DNA from 2 places in the Paenibacillus sp. Leaf72 genome. Region 2 is predicted to be linked to the other one. Evidence: riboswitches for the same ligand, from Rfam matches in the RefSeq annotation. Region 2 holds a riboswitch; the other holds the start of a gene.
What was found. A riboswitch is a leader RNA that binds a small molecule or an ion and turns the genes downstream of it on or off. The one in region 2 is predicted to bind cobalamin.
Positions count from the first base shown of each region.

Region 1: it holds a riboswitch for cobalamin, as region 2 does, so the genes downstream of both, ASF12_RS27980 (ABC transporter substrate-binding protein) here and ASF12_RS32090 (energy-coupling factor ABC transporter permease) in region 2, are expected to answer to the same signal.

Region 1 covers NZ_LMLV01000033.1:144,645-152,028, reverse strand. The annotation lists gene ASF12_RS28000 (nucleotidyltransferase family protein) at 1-248, shown strand, start outside; gene ASF12_RS27995 (NADH:flavin oxidoreductase) at 588-1,691, opposite strand; gene ASF12_RS27990 (ArsR/SmtB family transcription factor) at 1,778-2,089, opposite strand; gene ASF12_RS27985 (NADH-dependent flavin oxidoreductase) at 2,369-3,487, opposite strand; cobalamin riboswitch at 3,617-3,814, shown strand; gene ASF12_RS27980 (ABC transporter substrate-binding protein) at 3,982-5,610, shown strand; gene nikB (nickel ABC transporter permease) at 5,612-6,553, shown strand; gene ASF12_RS27970 (ABC transporter permease) at 6,550-7,368, shown strand; gene ASF12_RS27965 (ABC transporter ATP-binding protein) at 7,374-7,384, shown strand, end outside.
Region 2 covers NZ_LMLV01000035.1:179,015-186,398, forward strand. The annotation lists gene ASF12_RS32070 (hypothetical protein) at 1-891, opposite strand, end outside; gene ASF12_RS32075 (YdcF family protein) at 1,020-1,628, opposite strand; gene ASF12_RS32080 (TrkH family potassium uptake protein) at 1,671-2,999, opposite strand; gene ASF12_RS32085 (DUF445 domain-containing protein) at 3,292-4,527, shown strand; cobalamin riboswitch at 4,624-4,828, shown strand; gene ASF12_RS32090 (energy-coupling factor ABC transporter permease) at 4,996-5,769, shown strand; gene ASF12_RS32095 (energy-coupling factor ABC transporter substrate-binding protein) at 5,769-6,053, shown strand; gene cbiQ (cobalt ECF transporter T component CbiQ) at 6,050-6,862, shown strand; gene ASF12_RS32105 (energy-coupling factor ABC transporter ATP-binding protein) at 6,849-7,384, shown strand, end outside.

The DNA.
Region 1 (7,384 bases), on a different contig from region 2:
AGGAAAAGCCTGAACAGCCCAAATCCAATTTGGCATGTCCGCCGTTTTATATTTACGGGCAGTCAACACTGCCTTTAATCAAGCAGTATTTGGTAGAGGGCAACAACGCTGATGCACCGGGCAATTTTGTGCCTTGGCTGATTCGGCATAAAGAGGTTCATGCCTACAGGTTTGAAGGGCAGCGCTTTGATATCGGGACATTGGAGAGCTATCAAGAGGCTAGAGCGTTATTCGCGAGGCAGAATTAGTAGATAAAATAGCTAGGGTGTGTATGCAAGCCTAAGTCGCCCTGCTACTCCTTATTTGGAGGACTGAGGTTCCGCTATTCTGGCTGTTGAGCCGATTCCAGGCTATGAGCGGACAGGAAATCCGTTATAACCCTCATTATCCCGTCAAAACAGCTATTGGTGGCACATTAGCGGCTCCTGAGTCCGCGTCCTGCGCCTTAACCCGTGATTCCGTTGGAATAGCGGCTCCTGAGTCCGCCAAGTCTATCTTTGTGGAGGTAGAAACATTAAAATCCCCAGCTCCTCCAATCCGTGAAAAAGGAGGAGCTGGGGATTTATTAGGTTGCGAGCAATAGGTTCTTAATGCAGCGTCTGCAAAGCAGCCGGCGTAAACGGAATTAATTCATCTTGCCGTCCGTCGCGGACTTTATCTGACCAGGCAGGATCGACGAGCAGGGCACGGCCGACAGCTACGAGATCAAATTCGCCTGCATCCAGGCGTGAGGCCAAATCATCCACATTGGCGTTTTCTGCGCCTTTGCCTTCGGTGAAGAGGCTCATGAAGTCGCCGTCCAAACCTACGGAGCCAACAGTAATCGTTGGTTTGCCGGTAAGCTTTTTCGTCCAGCCTGCAAAGTTTAGGTCCGAGCCTGCAAATTCCGGCTCCCAGAAGCGGCGGGTTGAGCAGTGGAAAATATCTACGCCAGCTTCAACAAGCGGAGCAAGAAATTGTCCCAATTCCTCAGGAGTGCTCGCAAGCTTCGCTGTATACTCGGACGATTTCCACTGTGACAGACGGATAATAATCGGGAAATCAGGCCCTACAGCTTGGCGGCAAGCTTCAATGATCTCAACCGCAAAACGTGTTCTGGACAGCATATCGCCACCATAACGATCCGTCCGTTTATTCGTTTTCTCCCAGAAAAATTGGTCGATCAAATAGCCATGTGCGCCATGCAGCTCAATGCCGTCAAAGCCAATCCGTTTTGCATCAGCAGCTGCTTGCGCGTAAGCTGCAACAAGGCCTTTAATTTCGGCTTCGGTCAAAGGCTCATTAACAACCTCGCCCTCGGCGGTAACACCTGAAGGACCAATCGGCAGTGCTTCCGGGTTCGGATGGGAGCCGACCTTGCGCGTTGTGCCAACATGCCAAATTTGCGGAACGATTTTGCCGCCAGCTTGGTGAACGGCTTCAACGACTTTTGCCCAGCCATTTAATGCAGCTTCGCCATGAAAGTTAGGGATGTTTGGATTATCAGTGGCAGCCGGATGGTTAATCAGCGTACCCTCTGTCACAATTAAGCCAACACCGTTTTCGGCGCGGCGTCTATAGTAGGCAACTACATCTTCGCCCGGAACGCCATTTGGAGAAAAACCGCGGGTCATTGGTGCCATTACAATACGGTTAGGCAGTGTAAGTGGACCTGCTGAGAAAGGCTTGAACAACGATTGAATTGAGCTCATGAATAAAATACCTCCTAATTGAATAAAAAATCTATAATTCTATAAAAATAGATATAAAAGCATGAAATGAGCAGGAGTAAGCAAGGTTATAGCTCATCCTGAATCATTTCTTTGAAAAACTGAATGTTAGCTTCATTACGCCTGTAATAGGTGTGCTGCCCGATCCGTTTCGACTCCAGTAAGCCTGCTTTATGCATTTTCACTAAATAGCTGGATATAACGGATTGCGCAAGTCCTGTTTTTTCTGCAAAAGAACCGACACATACGCCTCCAGCAAACTGACACGCATCGGTTAGATGGCATTGAGGCCCAAAATGCTCCTCAGGCGTTTTCAGCCATTTTAAAATATGGTACCGTTTCTCGTTAGACACAGCTTTAAGTATTGACAAAGTATCCATGAGGCTTAGTATATCTATTTTTATAGAAATGTCAAATTGTTGTTTTATAAAATATAGGAACGGGTATCGTAACGCGATCCGTTCTCTATATTTCTCGGACTGAAACGCGCCGCGCCGCCGAAGGACGGCGACAGCCGTTTCACCTTGAAATATAGGAAAGGATGTCCTAACGCGATCCGTTCTCTATATTTCTCGGACTGAAACAAGCCGCGCCGCCGAAGGACGGCGACAGCCGTTTCACCTTGTGCCTATTTGTGAGCGAATGGTTGGATTTTGCGCTTATTCCGTTATCGGGAACCAGCCTGGCGCATGCGTAATCGCTCCCCATAAGCCATTCGGGATGACGAGGCGCTCCTGATCTTGCTTGGATAGCGTAGTCACAATATCCTGCTCGTTGCCTTGCTTGATTTTCTCCGTCCAATCCGGGTCCATAATGAGCTCGCGGCCAAGGGCGATAAACGGCACGCCGGAGTTTTTCGCCTCAAGCGCTTCTTCTGCGGTTGTGATGCTGCCGACACCGATGAACGGAATGTGCTCGCTGTATTTTTCGACGAACCATGCCATGCGGCTTTGCGAATCCTGCTCGCCTCTGCGCGGCTTCGACCAGAAATCTTGAAGCGACACATGCAAATAATCCAGCTTCATCTCGATTAGAGCGTTAACCAGATGGTACGAATGCTCCATCGTTAATCCTTCTTCTTCCGGCTCCTCCGGCGAGAAGCGATAGCCTACAAGAAACGGCTGCGGCGCCATAGCGGCTGCCTTCTTAACAGCTTCAACGACGTAGAGCGGGAACGCCATACGTTTATGAACAGAGCCGCCCCAGTCGTCGGTACGCACATTGGAAGCCGGGGAGTAAAATTGCTGCAGCAGGTAGCCGTTGGCACCGTGAATTTCAACGCCGTCAAAACCAGCCTCAATCGCGCGGCGTGTCGCTTCGCCAAAGTCGGCGATAATCGACTTGATTTCCTCCTCGTTCAGCTCGCGTGGCACAATTCCGCCCTCCTGCTGGGCAATGCTGCTGGCACTCACCAAATCATCATTTGGCACTAGGCCAGGGAAGCATGATCTTCCGCCATGGAAAATTTGCAAAATCGCTTTCGCACCTTGGCTTTTAATAGCATCGGCCAGACGCTTGAGGCTTGGAATCATTGCGTCCGTATCCGCGCCAAATTCGCCGGGGAAGCCTTTGCCGTTGCGGCTCACGTAGACGCACGCTGTAACGACGATGCCGGGCCCAGCACTGCGGCGGCTGTAGTAGGCAAGCTCTTCATCAGGCACTGTGCCGTCCGGATTGGACGAGCAGGTTGTCATGGGCGCCATGACAATTCGATTATGTACAGACATGCCGCTCGCGAAAGTGAATGGTTCAAATAAAGGCTGAAATTGTGGTTTCATCAGTAGTTCCCTCCAGTTACGAAATGCTATGTGCTTTATTTTATATCAGATAATTACGAAAGGAAAGTGGAGTGGAAAGGTTGCTTAAATGAAAGGGCTGGTATATAATCAACCAGATTTGCAAACAACTGAAAAATTGTGGGAATAAGGTGCAACAGCTGCGGCTGGAGCTTAAAAGGGAAGTTCGGTGCAAAACCGACGCGGTCCCGCCACTGTTACGGATTAGCTGAAGCTACAAGGCCACTGATCTCGCTTAGCGGGATTGGGAAGGCAGCTTCCAGTACAATTTCCGGTAGCCAGGAGACCTGCCTGTTCTGACAACACTGCTGTAACCTACGGAGGATAGGGAAGTGTTAGCGCGCATGCTTATTTGCTATGATGGAAAATAACAATAACAGGCAGCTCTATCTTTCCTATGACTGGAGGTAGAGCTGTCTTTTTTTGCGGATTTTTGCAGGAAGATGATTTTGCTAGAGGGAGAGGAAATAGAGAAGATGAAACGTACACAAATGGCAAAAAACAAAAAAACAATAGGTGTTTTATTTAGCCTATGCTTGCTGCTGGCGCTAATGGGGTGCAGTGGCGTTAACGGTTCCAATGAATCAGGCAGCAATAATGAGCTGTCGCAGCAGTCTGCTGCTCCGTCCGCCTCTACAGCAGCTGCTTCTGAAGAAATCGTGCTGGCTGCGCCGCGGGATTTAGCACCGGGACCGCAGGATGCTTATTACACGAGCACCATTCTGTATGTATGGGAGCCGTTGATTTCCGCTTCCGAGGATGGAAAGCCTGCTCCAAAGCTGGCGGAAGCGTGGGAAATGTCTGCTGATGCCAAGGAATGGACCTTCATGCTGCGCAAAGGCGTCACCTTCCATGATGGCGCGCCATTCAACGCGGACGCGGTACTTGCAAATTTTGCCCGTTACAAGCAAGTGAGCCCGAAAAGCTCGCCATTCTATACGCTCGACATCAACAATTCATACCCAAGCCTTCAGGAAGTCGTGAAGGTTGATGATAGCACGATTAAGCTTGTTTTCGACAATCCGCAGCCGACGCTGCTGTATTCGATGATCAACTTTTCAAGCCCGATGTACAGCCCGAATAATTTTGACGAAAATGGCGACTTTAACGGCCTGCCGCAAGGGACAGGCCCTTTCAAGCTTGTGCAGCATGAGAAGGATCAATTTTCACTGCTAGAGGCTTACGACGGTTATTATGGCGAAAAAGCAAAAGCCCAAAAAATCCGCGTCCGCGTCATACCGGACCCTGATACAAGGCTTGCTGCCTTGAAATCTGGAGAGATTTTGGGCGTCATGGATTTGGGCGCTATTCCTCCTGCCCTTGCCGAGGAGCTGCTGAAGGATGAACGCTTTGCTGTATCGACGGCAAAATCGACGATTTCCCATTACCTGCATCCGAACGGTGCCAAAGCGCCATTCAATGATGTGAAAATGCGTCAGGCGCTGAGCCTGATGATTGACCGCGAGCAGCTGGTGAAGGAGCTGTATTTGGGCTATCCGACCGCTACGGCGAACATTTTGAATGCGACATCGCCGTTTTATAAGGACATTCCTGTCGTCCATGATTCAGAAAAGGCAATCGCCCTGGCGCATGAGGTGCTTGGGGACAGCAGGCAGGCGGTTACGCTAATTGTGCCTACCTATGGACTCGATCGTTATCCGTATAAAGCGCAAGCCGAGCTGCTTCAGGCTGTGCTTCAAGAGCTGCAGCTGGACGTGACGATTCAAATATTGGATGGTGCGGCATACAAGGAAGCACAGGCACAAGGAAACTTCGATCTGGCACTGGCCATTCAGGGGCTGCCGAATGGCGATCCTTATTCGATTTTGAACAATTATATGGCGAGCGAAGGCTCAAGCAATATCAGTTATACGCTTGGTTACAGCAATGCCCATGTGGATGAGCTGTTGAAGCAGGTGAAGACGACGCTGGATATGGATGACCGCGCTGCGATTTATAACGAGCTGCAGGATATTGCAGCCGAGGAATTGCCGACGATTCCGCTGTTTAATGATGCGAGCTTAATTGCGTACAGCAAAGAAATTACCGGATACGGTGCACTTGTGTATGGTACAACGCTGCCGCAGCTGGAGCGGGTGCAATAAGATGGCCTATTTCATTCGGAGGTTGGCGGCGGCGGTTCCCGTTCTGATTGGCATTACGTTTATAGCCTTTGCCTTAAGCGTCGCTTCTCCGGGTGATCCGGCTGTCGAACTGCTGAGCATGAACGGCTTCAGCCAGCCGACCGAAGAGCAAATTGCTTTGAAAAGAGAAGAGATGGGGCTGAATGATCCGCTGCTCATTCAGTATGGCCATTGGTTATCAAAGGCGCTGCAAGGTGATCTTGGCACGTCTTATATGACGAAGGAATCGGTTAGCGGCGAGCTGCTGCGCCGCCTGCCAGCAACATTAAGCCTATCTTTGCTAGCTGTCCTGTTCGCCGTCCTGCTTGGAGTGCCATCCGGCATGCTCATGGCGATCCGGCGCAATCGGCTGTTCGATCATATCGGCAGGGCGCTTGCGCTGATTTTGGTTTCCATTCCTGGATTTTGGCTGGCGATCATGCTCATTGCCTTATGGTCGGAGAAGCTGCAGCTGCTCCCGACTAGCGGCTACGGCACCTGGAAGCATTTGCTTATGCCAGCGGCGGTGCTTGCTTCCGGTACAGGCGCCATATTGATGCGGCTGACGCGTGCGGCGCTGCTGGAGGAGCTGAATAAAGATTATATGCTGACAGCCCGAGCGAAGGGGCTGCGTGAGAGCTTTATTGTGCTTCGGCATGCGCTGCGCAATGCTTGTATTCCGTTGCTCACGGTTATCGGCAGTTATTTTGGAGCGATTGTTGGCGGCTCCGTCATCGTGGAAGTTATATTTGCGGTACCGGGCATCGGGCGCTTTGCGATGGACGGTATTTTTCGCAGAGATTATCCGGTCATTCAGGGCTATGTCGTATTTACCGGTCTCATCTACGTGCTGTTTAATTTGGCGACAGATTTATGTTACGGGCTCGCTCATCCGCAAATCAGGCTGGGAGGGAAGCTGCGATGAAGATGTCCTACGGGGTGGCCGCGGGCGTGCTTGCCTTCGTACTGCTTGCCAGCTTGCTGGCACCGCTGCTTGCTCCTTATGACCCGAATCAGATTAATATGGCGGAAAGGCTTGCGCCGTTGTCCTCCGCACATTGGCTAGGAACGGACACGCTGGGAAGGGATGTGCTGAGCCGCATTTTGTATGGCGGAAGGGTGTCGATCTTGCTCGCGGTCGCTGTTACGCTCGCTACAATGCTCGTTGGCCTGCTGCTGGGCACCATTAGCGGTTATGCTGGCGGTTGGACCGATGAAGCCATTCAAATTGTCGTTAGCATTTTTCAAGGGCTGCCGGGTCTTGCCCTTATGCTGGCCATTGCAGGTACGCTCGGTCCTGGGGTGAAAAGCCTGTTTGTCGCGCTGCTCTTCACCTCATGGGCGGATTTCTCTCGGGTTGTGCGCGGCGAGGTTATGAAAATTCGCGAAGAAAGCTACGTGGAAGGCATCCGTGCTTTAGGAGCGGGCCATGCGTATATCATCGTCAGGCATATGCTGCCAAATTTGTTAGGGCCGCTTATCGTGCTGTTCACCATTCGGATTGGGCGAGTTATTCTATCTATCGCCTCGCTTAGCTTTCTCGGTCTAGGCTTGCAGCCGCCAGCGGCAGATTGGGGAGTGATGGTGAATGATGCCCGGCCGTATTTTCGCAGCTATCCGCATCTGATGATCGCCCCCGGTCTTTGTATAGCAGTTGTATCGCTATGTATCAACTGGCTGGGTGACGGGCTTCGGGATAAGCTGGATACACGGACGGAGAAAGAGCATTCACTGCTGTAGGAGGAATGAAGTTGAG
Region 2 (7,384 bases):
AAAATCATAATAGCTTTGCAACGTTTTAATAATAACATCCTCTTCATCGTTTAAAGCAGAAGGATCAGCGAGCTGTTTTTTTCCTGCATAGGAGGCTTGAAAATTTTCGATTTTATTAATATTATCTTTTGCTATAAAAATAGTTCGATTAGTACCTGTATGGTATCCGATATAATAATCAGCTGAAATATCCATTTTAATGAGTGTCAGCGTTTCATTATCCAATGAGACTCTGGACATTTCAATTGTACTCTTCTGAGCTTCGTATTTTGAAATATTAATATATTGCGCATGGATGCCGCTTAGGTATATGGAGAAAATCAATATGATAGCTGTAACGAAAATGATGCTTATCTTTGTTGCCGGTGCATTCATTTTGAAATAGGAAGCGGTTTGATACGAAAAATAAAAAATAAGAAAAAAAGCGCCATAGAAGAATATATTCTGCACGGCCAGCGGTAGATTTGAATCTTTATCCAAGGTTAAAATTTGAAAAACTATCATAGTAATAATAAAACTAAGAAATAAAAGGCCATGAATTAATAATAATAAGGGATGCATACGATTTCGTAAAACGAAATACCGAAAACGTCTAATCCTCACATTTGACCGATTAGGTGCCCTACGAGGCTTTCTCCGATCCTTGCGGGATGCAAGTACAGCTATTGTTACAACAGGAATTGCTAAAAAGAAGGAAATATAAATGCCGTTTATCCAATACAGGCTTTGAGAAACAGGATAAAATGTTAAAATATCTTTGAAAATGAACATATCACCGAAATAAGGTTGAAAAGAGCCTTGTACATACACAAGTCCGGCGGTATAGACGACGAAAGGCACAAACCATAGCTCCTGCAGCAGCTTTAACATGTTCTTCAACTTATCAGGCATTTCAGCAATCTCCCTTACAGCATCTTAGTAAAATAATCCTATCCTTTTTTATCGGAATTCGCATGCCAAAAATGTATAATACTAGTTTTTCAGCGCAAAAAAATACTCTGAGGGCTGAAGGCATTCAGCTAGCTCAGAGCATATATAATTCGATAGCCTGTATAATAAAACAGCTCGCGGAAGAAAAAGGGCAGTTTCGTGCGCATGCTGCTATATGCGGAGGTCGTAGTTGGCGAAGAGTATGCCGTCATTCCCAGCTCGCTGGCCATCATGAGTGCGCGCTTCATATGAAGCGGATCGCTGACAATGATGAAGGTTCCTAGCTCATATGGCTTCGCAACGACTAGCGAATATTCGAAATTTTCCTCTGTAATAAGAGATTGGACTTCGATCAAAATATGCTCAGGCTTCACGCCTTTTTCAATCGCATAGCTCCGTGATACTTCTGACTCTGCAAGCTCATTCGCAGACTCGCGTCCTCCGGTAAAAATAATATACTCGGCAAAGCCTTGCTCGTACAGCTTTATAGCATGATTCAGGCGTTCCCGCAGCACAGGGGATGGCTGATCGCCCCAGACCGCCGTGCCCAGCACAAGGATCGCATCAGCAGGCTTCGCTTCATCCTTCATACTAAATGACCAAATTTCATAGGAAAACCAGCACAGTACCGCTGCGGCAAATGCTAAGACGCAAAGCAACAGCGTTTTGATTTTTTTCGAAACAAGCCTCTTTTTCATGAACTGCCCTTTCCTTATAAAATGATTTTTCCTCGCCGCATGTTATCCGATCATAATTTTCCCTTCCGGATAGCGATACAGCTCCTTCTTCTCCTGAGCAGGAACGAGTGTGAACGCCAGCGTCAGCGGGCCGAGCCGTCCAGCGAACATCATAATAATAATCAGCACCTTGCCGATCACCGTCAAATGCGGCGTTAAGCCAAGCGACAATCCGGTTGTACCGAAAGCGGACGTTACTTCAAATAGCAGAACGAGGAAATCGACATCCTCAGTAGTAGATAAAATCATCGTAAATAAAATAATCGCCGCCAGCGAGGCAATCGTAATCGTCAGCGCTTTGTACACCCGGTCCTTTGCGAGCCTTCTGCGGAAAAAGACGACATCCTCGCGGCCGCGAATCATTGCAAACACCGCACCGATGAGAATCGCAAACGTCGTCACCTTAATGCCGCCGCCCGCAGAGCCCGGAGATGCGCCGATGAACATGAGCAAAATAATGAGAAACTGCGTCGCATGGCGCAGAGAAGCAATATCCAGCGTATTTGCGCCGCCCGAGCGCGGCGATATGCTTTGGAACAACGAGCTGTACAGCTTGCCGCTTATGCTAAGCGGCTCTAGTGTTTTGGTATTTGTAAACTCGAAAATAAAAATAACGGCAGCACCTGCGACAAACAAAATGCCTGTCGCATACAGCACAACCTTGGAGTGAAAAGACAGCTTGCGAGTTTTTGGGTAATCCCACATTTCCGCCAGTACGATAAAGCCGATCCCGCCGAGAAAAATGAGAGCAATAACGATCACATTAATAATGGGATCGTTGACGTGATTGACAAAGCTGCTGAACGGACCGTTCATCGGTCCCATAACATCAAATCCGGCGTTGGTGAACATCGACACGCTATGGAACATGCCGAAATACAGCGCCTTGCCGAAAGGCATTTCCGTTGACCAGCGCAGTGCCAGAACCAGGGCGCCTATTCCTTCGATGGCAAAAGCATAAATGAGCACGCGCCGTATGAAGCGGACGATCCCTTCCAGCGAAGATTGATTCATGGATTCCTGCAGCAGCAGCCGCTCGCGCAGCGATATCCGTTTGCGCAGGGCAAGGGCGAACAGCGTAGACATCGTCATAAAGCCGAGTCCGCCAACCTGCATAAGCACGAGAATGACGAGCTCGCCAAAGGTTGAATAGTGGATGCCGGTATCGACGACGACAAGCCCCGTTACGCAAACAGCGGATGTTGCAGTGAATAATGCGTCAATGAGCGGCGTTGCCTGATGGGCTGACGAAGCCAGAGGTAGAGAAAGCAATAGGGTACCCGCCGCAATAATCGCGAGAAAGCCAAGCGTAAGAATTTGCGGTGGAGTCATTTTTAGAAAAATGGTTCGTAGTTTGAGCACGCAGGTAATCTCCTTTATATGTAACGAAACAATGGTGTAGTTGAAAATTTGAGCTGATGCTGCCGAAGCTGGCACAGCCGTTTACGCTTGAAATATAAGGATGCATAAATATTGTTATTATTATAACGCTTATATTTCTACGCGAAACGAGCTTGTGCTGCCGAAGGCAGGCACAGCCGTTTACGCTTGCCACCTCATTATCTGGTATAATAGGGCAATATGCAACAGGAGGGCGCTGGGGCCCGCGATTAGGAGGACAACGATGAAATCAAGATATATAGCAGGTATTTCGCTTGCCGTTATGGGGGCAGGCTTTATTACTACGAGATGGTGGCTGCCAGACAACACGTGGACACATCTACTGGAAAGCGGCTTTGAAGCGGGGCTGGTCGGCGGAATTGCCGACTGGTTTGCGGTGACGGCGCTGTTCCGCCATCCGATGGGCATTCCCATTCCGCATACGTCCTTGCTGCTCAAAAACCGGGCGAAAATCGTGAACTCGCTCATCAGCGCTATGGAAAATGAACTGCTGAATAAAGAAAGCATTACCCGCAAGCTGTCTGGCTTTCAACTGTTCGCAGGGGCAGCATCGGCGGCGACTCGGCTGATTGGCAAGCGCAAGTTCAGGCTGGCAGCGGTTGATTTTGCCCAGTCGGCAGTGGAGCGCTTGCCTTTGGAGCGGGTTAGCGGTGTGCTGCATGGATTTTTGGCTGATTATGTGAAAAAGCAGGATTTTACGCCAATCGTGCGCAAGCTGGCGGATCGTTTCGTCCATGAGCGTTGGGATGAACGGGCGCTGGATTACGGCCTGGAGCATGTAGGCCATTGGATTCGCAAGCGTGAAACCGAGGAAATGCTCGGCAAGCTCGCCTTCAAAAAGCTGGAGGAGCTTAAGGTAGGCGGCTTCATGGGGTTTGCACTGCAAGCTTTCGTCGGCTTTATGAACGAGGAGAAGCTCGGCGGTTTGATCCAGAACATGCTGCTCTCTACGATGCAGGAGCTTTCCCATCCTGGAAGCCCGCATCGGCAGAAGCTGCTGCTTGAGGTGAGAGCCCAGGCGGAGAAGCTTGCCGATAACGAAGAGCTGATGCTCAAGCTGAAGCAGCTCATTGAACAGGGGGTGGACAGCGTTGAAACGGAGCGCTTCATCCATTTGCGTCTGGAGGAGCTGAGACAGCTCGTGCTGGACAAGCTGGAGGAGCAGCATCGCAGCGGAGGGCGCGCCATTGTGCAGGGATACCGTTTTGCAACGGATTATTTGAATGGCAAGCAGGAAATGCTCGCCAATTGGGAAGATGGCATTCGCGGCTATCTCGTTCGACTTATTGAAAATAATCACTATCGCATCGGTGCGCTCGTTCGGGATAATCTCGACCGGATGGATGACAAGGCGCTCGTCTCCATGCTGGAGGAAAAGGTCGGCAACGATTTGCAGTGGATTCGTGTCAACGGCGCATTATGCGGTTTTGTCGTAGGCGTTATTTTGTCCTTCTTCTAACAGGAAGGTAGCCATTTACATTTATAGGGGACAGCCTGAATTTTTTGTGATAAGATCAAACTACAAAATGACCAATGAATACAAGGATTTTGAAAAATGATTGACATGGAACGAGGTGCCTTTGCGCACGTCAAAGGGTAACAGGGAATCGGGTGCAAATCCCGAGCGGTCCCGCCACTGTAATCGGGGAGTTTTCCTTCACCAGCAGGAGTCACTTGGCCTAAGCTTTAGGGCAGCCAGGGAAGACGAAGGAAAATAATGATCCGCTAGCCAGGAGACCTACCTCGTTCCAGCACCACAGTGCCTTCGCGGAAAGGATAGGTGTACGAATGAAAGCGATTGCTACCAGTCTGTTTGCTGGCGCAACCGTCTATTTCTGCGTACACATGGCCGTTTTCCCAGCGAAGGGAAAGCGGTCATTTTTTGTTGTCTTTAGGCATGAACACATTGGGGAGGGTATTGAAACGAATGGTCAAGTTAAAAAGCAAGACAGCAGTTAGCACCGCTTTGCTGGTTATTGGCTTCACGCTTTTTTTACTGGTGAATGAGCCGCAATCCGCTTATGCGATGCACATTATGGAAGGGTTTTTGCCTGTGGGGTGGGCGATTTTTTGGTGGGTGGCCTTTATTCCTTTTTTCATCCTGGGTGTACGCGCCATTCGGAAAATTACAAAGGAAGCACCAGAGCTTAAGCTGATGCTGGGCTTGGCGGCAGCTTTCACCTTCGTGCTGTCCGCGCTTAAGATTCCTTCCGTTACAGGCAGCAGCTCGCACCCGACGGGAACGGGGCTTGGAACGGTTATGTTCGGGCCGCTGCCCATGAGCGTATTAGGTTCTATGGTATTGCTGTTTCAAGCGGTGCTGCTTGCACATGGCGGGCTGACGACGCTTGGGGCGAATGCTTTTTCAATGGCGGTTGCAGGTCCCGCTGCTGGCTATGCCGTCTATCGGCTGCTGATGCGTTCAGGCAGCAAGCAAGGCGTGGCGATTTTTTCTGCTGCCGCTGTTGCCGATCTGGCCACTTATATCGTTACTTCGATTCAACTGGCTGTTGCTTTTCCGGCTGTTGAGGGAGGCATTCTCGCATCCTTTATGAAATTTGGCGGTATTTTTGCGATTACCCAGGTTCCGCTTGCTATTAGCGAAGGCTTGCTGACGGTATTGATCTGGAACTGGCTGCAATCTTTTAATACGGACGAGCTGTCTATTTTGAAGCGGAGAATGAAAGGGGATCGCGTGTAATGAGCCGCAGTGCCAAAAATATTTGGATTTTAGCCATTGTTGTTTTGCTTGCCGTTGCGCCTTTAATATTCATTAACGCCGAGTTTGGCGGCGCGGATGGCGCGGCGGAGGAAATGATCCAGACGATTGCGCCCCATTATGAGCCTTGGGCGTCTCCGCTCACTGAGGTGCCGGGAGAAACGGAAAGCATGCTGTTCGCGCTGCAAGCTGCGATTGGCGCTGGCGTAATCGGCTATGTGATTGGCCTTTTTAAAGGGAAGTCGGGGAAATCAAAGCAGCAATGATGAAATGGATTGATACGATTTCTTATTCCAATAAGCTGCGGGATTTACCCGCCATTTGGAAATGCGGGCTTGCAGCCCTTCTGCTGCTGCTTGCCTATATCGCTCATCCGCTCGTACAGCTTGTCATTTTCGGATGGCTTGCACTGTGGACGGTCGGCTATGCGAAAGTGCCCGCTAAGCTTTATGCGGCGCTGCTTTTCTCCTCTTGCCTGCTGTTCATTCTCAGCTTGCCCGCGCTGCTCATTGAATTCAGCAATAGCAGCAGCGAAGCGGGAAGCTTGGCGGCAGCGAAAGCAGGCTGGATGCTCGTTTCATGGAAGCCGCTTAGCCTGTATGTGCCAGAGGCATCGTTAGGGCTGGCCGGACATATTTTTACGCGTATTCTTGCTTGCCTGGCATGTATGTTTTTTATCACCTTGACGACCCCCTTCCCGGATCTGCTGCAAGTGCTGAAGCGGTTGAAAATGCCGCAAATTGTACTGGAGCTCATGATTATTATGTATCGCTTCATCTTTCTGCTGCTGGATACGGCGGGGGCTATGCTGGTCGCGCAGCGTGCACGCGGCGGTCAACACGGTTTTAAAGGCAAATTGCAGGGTACGGCGGCGATTGCTGTGCGGCTCTTCGTCAAAACGATGCATCGATACAAGGGGCTCTCGAATGGGCTTATGGCAAGAGGATTTACGAATGAAATCCGTCTTGCGCCTAGTGTAAAGCGGACGGTTCGCCTCCGATATTGGGCGGAAGCGGGGCTCGGCTTAACGATTTTGCTGGCAGCAGAGCTATGGCTTCGGTATGGAGGTGAATAAGCTGGCGGATAACGATCGGGCATCAACCATTATGGAAATGAACCAAGTGAGCTATGCTTATCCCGGAACGGACAAGACCGCTTTAAACGGGCTAGAGCTGCGTATTCCGGCGAACAAGAAGATAGCGCTGTGCGGGCATAATGGCTCGGGCAAGTCGACGCTCTTCTTGCAGCTTATTGGCATTAATCGTCCGGAATCCGGTTTTGTCAGCTGGCGCGGCGAGCCGCTTTCTTACAAGCCCAGAGAGCTTGCCAGCTTGAGACGGCGCGTCGGCCTTGTTTTTCAGGACCCGGAGCATCAGCTCATTTTGAATACCGCTTATGAGGATATTTCCTATGGGCTGCGCAATGCGGGGCTTCAAGAAGTGGAAATTGACAGACGTACGGCGCGCATCGTTCAGCAGCTGAACTTGCAGGAACTGGCGCATAAGCCGCTGCATCATCTCAGCCTTGGGCAAAAGAAGCGAGTCGCTCTTGCCGGCGTACTGGCCCTGGAGCCGGAGTTAGTGCTGCTTGATGAGCC